3 regions of the Nonomuraea sp. NPDC050786 genome follow, and region 2 is predicted to be linked to each of the others. Evidence: riboswitches for the same ligand, from Rfam matches in the RefSeq annotation. Region 2 holds a riboswitch; each other region holds the start of a gene.
The links. Region 2 has a riboswitch for cyclic di-AMP ahead of AB0H84_RS13190 (C40 family peptidase). Riboswitches for the same ligand answer to the same signal wherever they lie in the genome.
Positions count from the first base shown of each region.

Region 1 (3,200 bases), on a different contig from region 2:
CTTCGGCCAGGTGGCGGGCCGAGGCGGCCTCATCCAGGGCGCGCCAGTCGCTCCACCCCAGCACGGCGGGGCCGTCGATGAGCATGATCTGCTGGACGTCCGGGTCGGTGCTCGCCGTGAGAAAGGCCCGGCAGCCCGCCGTCAGTTGCTCCCAGGGATCGTCCTCGGCGTCGGCGGTCGCGGCCACCTGCTGAGCGACCTCCTGCTGTACGTGTTCGAGGACGGCGCGGAACAGCTCGGCCTTGCTCTCGAAGTGGTGGTAGAGCGCGCCCTTGGTGACGCCGGCGGCGTGCACGATCTCTGCCAGGCCGACCGCGGCGTAGCCACGGGTCGCGAACAGCCGCCGGCCCGCGCGCAGCAGGGCGCGCCTGGTCTGCTCGCGCTGGCGGGCCCTGGCCCCGTCGGTCATGAGTTGCCTCCACGTTGACATACCGGTGGTACGTCAATACTGTACCTTCGCATACCAGCGGTATGTGAAAGGGGTTTTCGTGATCCTGACCAGCTTCTATCCGGTCATCGGCACCTCGCGGTTGGCCGAGTCCCACGACTTCTACACCCGGCTGTTCGGCTTCGAGACGACCTTCGAGGCGGACTGGTACGTGAGCCTGCGGCGGCCGGGGCCGGTGGCGTACGAACTGGCGCTGCTCGACCACACCCACCCGACGCTGCCCGAGGGATATCGCGCGCCGGTGCAGGGGCTGCTGCTCAACTTCGAGGTGGAGGACGTCGACGCCGAGTGGGACCGGCTCGTCGCCGGTGAGGGGCTGCGACCTGAGCTCGAACTGCGCAGCGAGGACTTCGGCCAGCGGCACTTCATCGTGGCCGATCCCAACGGCGTCCTGATAGACGTCATCACGCCCATCGCACCCTCTGAAGCCTACGCCGACCAGTACGTCAGCGGGTGAACCCAGGCGTCAAGCCGACCGCCGCGCTGCTCAGGCGGCGTGGCGGCCCAGGCCGCGTAGCTGGTCGGCGGTGAGCGCGGAGACGTTCTGGTCGATGGGGGACTCGGTGTACTGGTGGATGGTCCAGGACTTCCAGTCGGCGGGCGGGGTGACCGCTCCCTTGGCCTTGCTGTAGTGGGCGACCCACAGCGGATATTCGGCCAGGCCCTTGCCGTAGGTGTTGGCGAAGTTCCAGCCGCTGTAGAACATCGGGGTGGTTCCCGTCCTGGCCTTGACGTACGACAGCCACGTCTTGGCCCAGGCGTTCACCTCGGCGACGGACTTGCCGTCGGTGGTCTCCAGGTCGAGGACCAGCAGGTCGCCGGGCTCGGCGGGCTGCGCGTTCACCACGGACAGGAAGTGCTCGGCCTCCGCGACGGGGTCGTTGCGGGGGTGGCCGTAGTGGTAGGCGCCGCGCACGATGCCCTTCTTGCCCAGCTGGAGCCAGTGCCTGGCGAAGGAGGCGTCGCGGAAGCTCGTGCCTTCCGTGGCCTTGATGATGCCGAACTGGGCCGCGCTGGCGTTCCAGTCGTACAGGGGCTCGTAGTTCGAGATGTCCAGGCCGTAAGTGAGAGACGCGCTCTCAGGTTGGGCTTCGTGCGTCGGGACCTGGCCGGCGGGCGATGCGAGCGTCACGGCGGCAATGCCGGCGATGGCGGTGGTTCCGGCGAGGATCGCGCCCGCGACGGCGAAGCTGAGGCGCTGGGTGAGGGGATCGAGGCGGTTCTTGAGGGTGTGGGCGATTGCGGCAAGCCGAGGCTCGGGCATGACGGCATTGACTCCTTGCTTCCATGCCGCCTACCGGGTTAGCTGACGAGTTCGGGCTTGGAAGTGCCCTACGGGCGCAGGCTGGGCTGGCGTCCGATTCACCCCGAGAAGGTGGGTCCCCGGCTCCGCGAGGCGCGGATTCGGCGGCCGGACACTGCCCGCGAAGAGCAGCGCACGGTCCGGTCAACCAAGCGGCAACGATGTGGTGAAAGCTCGTCACATCCATGTCGCGATTAGGCAAAAGATAGACATATGCCCATAGATAGTGCAAGTAGGGCAAATCCGATTTGCTGGTGCCGGTGGCTGAAAGGCGCTGAAGTGCCGTGCCGGTAAGGGATGCGGGACTTGGTAAAAAATCGGTCGCCTGGACGTGCCCCCGCCGAGGCCGGCCCTCAGCACGCCTCCTTGGCCGCATTTCTCAGGTCGTCCTGAGTGAGCTTGACGTCGTAGCCGTACTCGGAGCCGTCGTCGTAGTGCTGGATCACGATCCCGTCCCGGTGCAGGCCCTTCTCATGGCCGGCTCTGAGCGTGACCCCGCCGTAGCTGAGCTGCACTCCGGTCTTGTGCGCCCTGATCTCGTAGAACCGGTCCTCGCGCAGGTCGAGATCGCCCTCCGTCACGGACCAGCCCTTGGGCAGCTCATCCAGGTCGATGAACCCGATCTTCTCACCGTGCAGGGCCGGACCGCTGATCGTGGCCTGATCGAGCAACTCGCCACCAGAGTGCTGGTAGACGACCACCGAATCCGGCGCCTGGTCGCACCAGGCCACCGCCACCGTCAAATGGCCGCCCGCGCCGAGCATAAGCCCGGTCCGGCCACCGTCTGCCGGCGTACATGCCGTCAGGGTGAGCAGCGCTCCGACGGCGGCGGCACGGGCGACCTGTAATCTCATGATCCGCAAGCTGCCACGCCGGTCGGCCGGCGGTCAACGGGACGTCGCAGCCGCCCAGCTGCTCGGCCGTCGCCTCCACGGTCAAGGCCTCAAGTGCTCCTCCAGTTGCGCGACGGACGACGTACCAGGAATCGACGAAGCGTGCAGCAGCAGCGCCGAACTCCGCGCCTGAGTCTCGGGACGCGTCCACCACGCCGATCGCGTACCGTCGCAATCGCATCGTCCTCGCCGAACAGCCGAGATCAAGGGGATGGTTCGAGGTAGTTCCTGCGTTCTTCGGGGGTCAGTTCGCGGATGGTGCGCCTGGCGGCGAGTGCCTGGACCTGGTGCATGGGGCCGCATACCTCGCAGTGCCAGATCCGTACCGTGGCGTCGTCGTAGGTCGAGAGCAGCCGCCACCCGTCCGGGCTGAACTTCACGGAATTGACCGCGGTGCCGGAGCCGCTGAAGACCACTGGCTCGCGCCCCTCGGCCGGCATCCAGATCCGCACGGTGTTGTCATTGCCACTGCTGATGACCTGCCGCCCGTCCGGGCTGAAGCCGACGCTCCACACCACGCCCTGATGGCCGCGCAGGACGATCGGGTCTCCGGTCC
Region 1 is NZ_JBFAHJ010000034.1:77,419-80,618, reverse strand. Features, by position in the region: gene AB0H84_RS43125 (TetR/AcrR family transcriptional regulator) at 1-409, opposite strand, end outside; gene AB0H84_RS43120 (VOC family protein) at 489-905, shown strand; gene AB0H84_RS43115 (GH25 family lysozyme) at 936-1,712, opposite strand; cyclic di-AMP (ydaO/yuaA leader) riboswitch at 1,725-1,868, opposite strand; gene AB0H84_RS43110 (hypothetical protein) at 2,105-2,605, opposite strand; gene AB0H84_RS43105 (hypothetical protein) at 2,848-3,200, opposite strand, start outside.
Region 1: another riboswitch for cyclic di-AMP. It lies ahead of AB0H84_RS43115 (GH25 family lysozyme); the one in region 2 lies ahead of AB0H84_RS13190 (C40 family peptidase).

Region 2 (3,200 bases):
AGGCGACGGTGGTCGGCGCTGCCCGCGGGCAGCCCCGTACTTCTTATTGTCTCGCTATATGGGATGGCAAGCGGCCAATGGGGTGGTTAGGCCGTTTGGACGCCAAAAAGCGCCCGGCGGTCCTCTGCGGACCACCAGGCGCTCGTGGGGCTAGGCGGTCCTAGCCGGATACTCGCGCGGTGATGTCGTCACCGATCTCGTGCGTGGTGCGGCCGGCCCAGCCGGTCAGCCGCTCGAGGATGTCCTCGGCCACCGCCTGCTCGACCTTGGCCGCCTCGGCGTGCAGGCCGAGGTGGTCGAGGAGCATGGCGACGGACAGGATGGTCGCGGTCGGGTCGGCCTTGCCCTGGCCGGCGATGTCGGGCGCGCTGCCGTGCACCGGCTCGAACATGCTGGGCGCGGTCCGCTCGGGGTTGATGTTGCCGCTGGCGGCCAGGCCGATGCCGCCGGCGATGGCCGCGCCGAGGTCGGTGATGATGTCACCGAACAGGTTGTCGGTGACGATCACGTCGAACCGCTCGGGCTGGCTCACGAAGAACATCGAGGCCGCGTCGATGTGGCAGTAGTCGGTCGTGACCTCGGGGAACTCCTCCGCCACGCGGTTGACCGTGCGCTGCCACAGGTCGCCGGCGTAGGTGAGCACGTTGGTCTTGTGGACGAGCGTCAGCTTCTTGCGGGGGCGCGACTTGGCCTTCTCGAACGCATACCGCACGACGCGCTCGACGCCGTAGGCGGTGTTGAGCGACTCCTGCGTGGCGATCTCATGCGGCGTGCCGCGCCGCATGGCGCCGCCGGTGCCCGCGTAGAGGCCCTCGGTGCCCTCACGGACGACGATCATGTCGATGTCCTCGGCGGGCGTGTCGGCCAGCGGGGTCTCCACGCCGGGGAAGAGCTTGACCGGGCGCAGGTTGACGTAGTGGTCGAACGCGAAGCGCAGCTTGAGCAGCAGGTCGCGCTCGAGGATGCCCGGCGGGACGCTGGGGTCGCCCACGGCGCCGAGCAGGATCGCGTCGTAGCCGCGCAGCTCCTCCAGCACCGCGTCGGGCAGGGTCTCGCCGGTGCGGTGGTAGCGGGCTGCTCCGAGGTCGTAGTGCGTGGGCTCGATCTTCGTGCCCACGGCCTCCAGGACCTTGAGGCCCTCGGCCACGACCTCGGTGCCGATGCCGTCACCGGGGATGACTGCCAGACGGATGTTACGCGACTCCATGGGCCGTACCTTACCGCGTCGTCTCGACTGACGAACACTCCATCTCATTTCTCGGACGTCCGTTTTGTGCGTATTGCGGTTCTTTGACCGTTTCGTTAGAGTCCGTCGGGCCTAATCCACGCAGCGGTTGCGTGGAGCCGGGGACCCACCTCCCCCCTGGGGCGAATCGGCATGCACCGCCGTAGGGCTACTTCCAGGCCCGAGCCCGTCAGCTAACCCGGCCGGCCGCATGGAAGGACAGACCCCTGTCTCGCATTGCCATTGCCCTGGCGGTGGGCGCCGCCGGACTCCTCCTGGCCACCCCTGCCCAGGCTTCCCCCAAGGAAGACCCCACCACCCTGACCGACCCCACCACACTGACCGGTGCCGAGATCAAACGCATCCGGGAACAGCAGGCGCCGAAACCCGCCTGGAAGATCGCCCTCGACTTCGCCATGAGCAAGCGCGGCACACCGTACGTGTGGGGCGGCGCCAGCCCGAGAGGGTACGACTGCTCCGGGCTCATGCTCAGGGCGTACGAGCATGGGGGGATCGAGCTCCCCCGCACCGCCGCCGAACAGTACGGCGCGTTCTCCAAGAAGATCGCCTGGAAGGACCTCAAACCCGGCGACCTCGTCTTCTTCCACGGCCTCGGGCACGTCGGGATGATCTCCCGGCCCGGCTACATGGTCCACTCGCCGCACACGGGTGACGTGGTCAAGGAAGAGCGCCTGACCGACTGGCGCAGGGACTCCTTCGTGGGCGCCGTCCGCCCCGACCCCAAGGGCGTACGCCTCTGGGCCAGGCTCAAGGAGCAGCGCCGCGCACCGGCGCCCGCCACGTTCAAGGCGACCCTGTAGAAAACGCACGGCAAGGTCCGCCCGCCTTCCCCGAGCCGTGCTCAGGGAAGGCGAGCGTCGAAGATGAGGTCCCAGGCGCGGGTCCTGGCGTGGGCGACCGCCCCCAGCAGGACGCCGCTGTCGCCCAGCGTGCTGGCCACCACCATCGGCCGCAGCGGGCCCAGCTCGGCGATCCGGGCCTCGATGGCCGCGCCCAGCAGGTCGAGGTTGCGGCCCACGCCGCCGCTGAGCACGATCACCTCGGGGTCCAGCACCGCCGCGACCGCCACCAGCAGCCCCCCGATGCGGCGGCCCTCGGCCTCCACCACCGAGCGGGCCACGGCGTCGCCGGAGGCCGCCGCGGCGAAGACCTCCTTGGCCGTGTCCAGGGTCAGGCCGGCGGCGCGGGCCGCGCGGACGACGCCGGGGGCCGCGGTCACCGCCTCCGTGGCGCCGTGGGCCAGGGCGTCGTCGGGCGGAGGCGCGGGCTCCTCGGCGGCGGGCACGTAGGAGACCTCGCCGGCCGCCCCGCGGGCGCCGACGTACAGCTCGCCGTTGATCACGATGCCCATGCCGACGCCGGTCCCGATGGACACGAGCGCGAAGTTGCCCTTCCCGCGCCCCTCCCCGTGCACGTGCTCGCCGACGGCGGCCAGGTTGATGTCGTTCTCGATGACGAGGTCCACCTCCAGCGCGGCGCGCAGGCGTTCGGCCAGGTCGGGGCCGGGCAGGTTGGGGGCGAACTCCAGGCGGCCGAGAGCGGGGTCGTACACGCCGGGCGACCCGACGACGGCGCACGCGATGGACGGCCAGTCGAGCTCGGCCTCCCGAGCGGCGGCCCGGCACAGCTCCCCGACCAGGAGGGCCAGCTCGGCGGAGGTACGGGCGGTGTTGCGTCCGTCGGTCCGGCCGGCGAACGTGCCGCGAAGGTCGGCGACGGCGACCCTGATCCAGTCGCGGCCGATGTCGATGCCGGCGACGTGGGTGGCAGCGGCGTTCACGTCGTACAGGGACGTGACGGGCCCGGGACGGCCGGAGAGCTCCCCGACGAGATGGACGAGCCCGTCCTCCTCCAGCCCGGCCAGGGCCGCGGAGACCGTGGGCTTCGACAGGCCGGTGATCTTCGCGAGGTCGGTACGGGAGGCGGGGCCGTGCTCCTGGAGGTGGTCGAGCAG
Region 2 is NZ_JBFAHJ010000005.1:250,304-253,503, reverse strand. Features, by position in the region: gene AB0H84_RS13195 (3-isopropylmalate dehydrogenase) at 161-1,207, opposite strand; cyclic di-AMP (ydaO/yuaA leader) riboswitch at 1,306-1,449, shown strand; gene AB0H84_RS13190 (C40 family peptidase) at 1,480-2,046, shown strand; gene AB0H84_RS13185 (ROK family transcriptional regulator) at 2,088-3,200, opposite strand, start outside.

Region 3 (3,200 bases), on a different contig from region 2:
CCGCCGCCCGGAAGAGACGAAGACGGGCAGGGCGACGAAGCCGCGCCCGGAGCGCGACCGCTCCTCCTGATCGGCGAGCCAGACCGCCGCCTCCTCTTCGGTGATGGCGCCCGCCCCCCGCACCGCCTCGGCGAACCCCGACAGCATGGACAGCGTCAGCGCGTGGGTGAACACGGCGGTGTGCACCTCCACGGTGACGTCCTCGAAGCCGGCGTCCAGCAGGAGGTTGCGATAGCCGCGGGCGGCTCGCGGCGCCGGGGTGAGGTCGGCGCGAGCGTGCACGATCCTCCTGGTGAGAGCCGGATGGCCGGAGTCGATGACGACCGTGTCCCAGTCCTGGCCCAGCAGGACGATGTGCCCGCCGTCGGCCAGCACCCGCCTGGCCTCCCGCAGCGCGCGGGCCGGGTCGTCGATCTCGTGATAGACCTTGTCCGCGCGGTAGCCCGCGAGCTCACCGTCCTCGAAGGGCAGGCTGTAGGCGTCCCCCGTACGGAAATCGCGCCCGGGCCACCGCTGCGCGGCCAGCGCCACCGTCCGGTCGACGACGTCCACGCCGACCGCCCGCGCCCCGCGTTCGGCCAGTTCGGCCACCGCCCGACCGGCTCCGCATCCGACGTCGACGACGCCGGCGCCCGGCGGGAGAGCCAGCAGCTCGTAGGAGCGCGTACGCAGCTCCGCGGCGCCGGGAAGGGTTTCGGTGGCGTCCAGCAACGCGATCATGGCGGCGACGTCCGCTTCTGCGGCAATGTTGTGCGACATGCCGGACAGCATGCGACTTAAGGTCGACATGAAGTCAACCGCAGGCGGGCTCGTCAGGGCTTGTACTGCGGATAGCCGTAGCCGACCACCTGGGACGTGGGCCGGATCCGCTCCTCCACCCGGCCGTCGTCCGTGTTGCCCTCGATCGTGGTGATCGTGCCGTTCCGGTTGTCCTGCTTGACCAGGCCCATGTGGTCGATGCCGCTGATGCTCCTCGTGTGCCAGGCGAAGAAGACCACGGCACCGGGCCTGGGTACGGTGCCCCAGCGCCTGTTGGCCACGAACCATCTGGCCCAGGTGACGGTGTAGGAGTCCCAGCCAATGGTCGGCCGGGCGCCGGCCTTCTCACCGACCCAGGCAACGAACATGGCACACCATGGGGCGTTGGCGTAGGACTGCAGCGTGCTGCCGTCGCGGGCCGCCGTCTCCGCCGCCCGGGGCGAGGACATGTACCAGCTCTGGAACGGGGTTCCGCCGCCTGCGGCGTTCTCCGTCACGCCGATCTGGGACTCGGCGATTCTGATCACTTCCTCCGCGCTCACCTGGCCGGGAGCCTTCTGGACGGTGCCCCATTGCGACGATCGCGTCTCGGGCCGGCGATGGACCGCGAAGGCCGGCGTACCGGCGAGGACCGCGCCCACAGCGACGCTCATGCACAGGGCGAGGCGGGAAAGGTTTCCGGTCTGCAGGGCACCCGTGAAGATGTTCTTCACCATAGGGCGTATTGCTCCTTGCTTCCATGCCGCCTACCGGGTTAGCTGACGGGTTCGGGCGTGGAAGTGCCCTATGGGCGCCTCGTGCGGAGGCGCGCCGATTCACCCCAGAGAAACGGTGGGTCCCCGGTTCCGCGAGCTCGCGGATTCGGCGGCCGCGCGACCGCTACGCGAAGTCGTTCGCGCAGGTGAAGCGCGGTCTGGGCAATGCGGGAAGGCGCCGTGCGGCGTCTGGTCCTGCCGCAGATACGCCTAAGTAGCACGAAAGTATTCGAATGGCATATATAGCTGCAAGCAGCACCGGCGAATATTCGCGCGAAACACCCGCAATATAGAAGATTGACTACTTGCTCTTTGTCCTTTCTAGACCTTGCGGCCGGCCGAGCCGTCCGTGAGCGACTCCGCCAGGCGGTCCGCGAGTTCGGTGAGCCAGTCCAAGCGGGGCCCGCCCCGGGCTATGCGGAATCCGTGCCGGCGGCCCCAGAACGCGGCCTGCACGGCATGGAACTGGGCCCAGCGCTGGACGCGTTCCCGATCGAGCTCCGCCGCCTCGGCGAAGACGTCCAGCGTGCGACGGAGGGCCTTGTGCGGGTCATCCGCCTCGAGGAGCGTCAACGCGCGCGACTTGAGCAGGGTGCCGCCGTCGTAAGCGGGGTCTCCGACGTACCCCTTGGGGTCGACGGCCAGCCATGGCTCACGGTCGGCGCGCAGGATGTTCCTGGGATGGAGGTCGCCGTGGACGAGGGTGTCCGGCTGGACGTGGCCCAGCTCGCGGACGGTCGCCACGGCGGCGTCCACCGCGTACGGCGGCAGCGTGTGCGCCAGTTCCTCGGCATCCCGGCGTAGCCCCTGCTCCCAGGTGTCCGCCTGCTCCCGCAGCCGAAGCAGGCCGGGCGGCGCGGGGACGGCCAGCCGGCGGTTGATCCGCCCTGCGACCGTCACCACCTCGTCGCCGTCTTCGACCTCCGCCAGCGTCGACGTCCGTGCCCGCTCGAGCAGCATGGCGAACCGCTCGTCGTCGCGCTCGTGCAGCAGCACGGCCCCGCGCCCCTCCCACGCCGCGAAGGCGTCCGGCTCATGGACGTTGCCGGGATGCGGAAACGACACCTTCAGCACGGCGGCTCCCGCGCCGCCCCGCCGGCGCACCGGGACGATGACCCCGACGCCCCCGTGCATGACCGCACCGTCCGGCACGCCTCCCCAGCGCTCCAGCAGCTCCTCCACGATCGCCGGCAACTCGGCGAGCCACGCCGCTCCGGGCTCTCCTTCACGCTCGACGGTGCTCTGGGCGAACGCCTCGGGTATCTCGATCATTCGGGCACCTTACGCGCCAGGCTGATACAGCGGGAACAGGCCGCCGGCGGCGGGCTCCCGCCCGGTTCGCCGTCAGCGGCCTCCGCCGGCGCGAAGACCCTCCACCGCGGCAAGGATCCCTTTCTTGTCGTAGCCGCCGGTGGGCAGGGTGGCGCCGTGGGCGTGGCGGATGACGCCCTGGGAGTCGATGAGGACGCTGCCTGACTGCTGCAGTGAGCCGAAGACCTTCCTGCTCAGGCCGATCATCTCGTGCGGGGTCCCCCGGCGCCCTACGAGGACGGGGAACGGCACCTGGCGCTCGGCCTTCCACGCGGCCGCTTCCTTACGGTCCTCAGGAACCGCGACGAACACCTGGACGTCGTGGGCCGCGAGCTCGTCGCGGCGCCGGATGAGGTCTTGGACGTGCCTGTTGCA
Region 3 is NZ_JBFAHJ010000008.1:318,740-321,939, forward strand. Features, by position in the region: gene AB0H84_RS18550 (methyltransferase domain-containing protein) at 1-759, opposite strand, end outside; gene AB0H84_RS18555 (CHAP domain-containing protein) at 813-1,475, opposite strand; cyclic di-AMP (ydaO/yuaA leader) riboswitch at 1,488-1,636, opposite strand; gene AB0H84_RS18560 (aminoglycoside phosphotransferase family protein) at 1,836-2,786, opposite strand; gene AB0H84_RS18565 (peroxiredoxin family protein) at 2,859-3,200, opposite strand, start outside.
Region 3: another riboswitch for cyclic di-AMP. It lies ahead of AB0H84_RS18555 (CHAP domain-containing protein); the one in region 2 lies ahead of AB0H84_RS13190 (C40 family peptidase).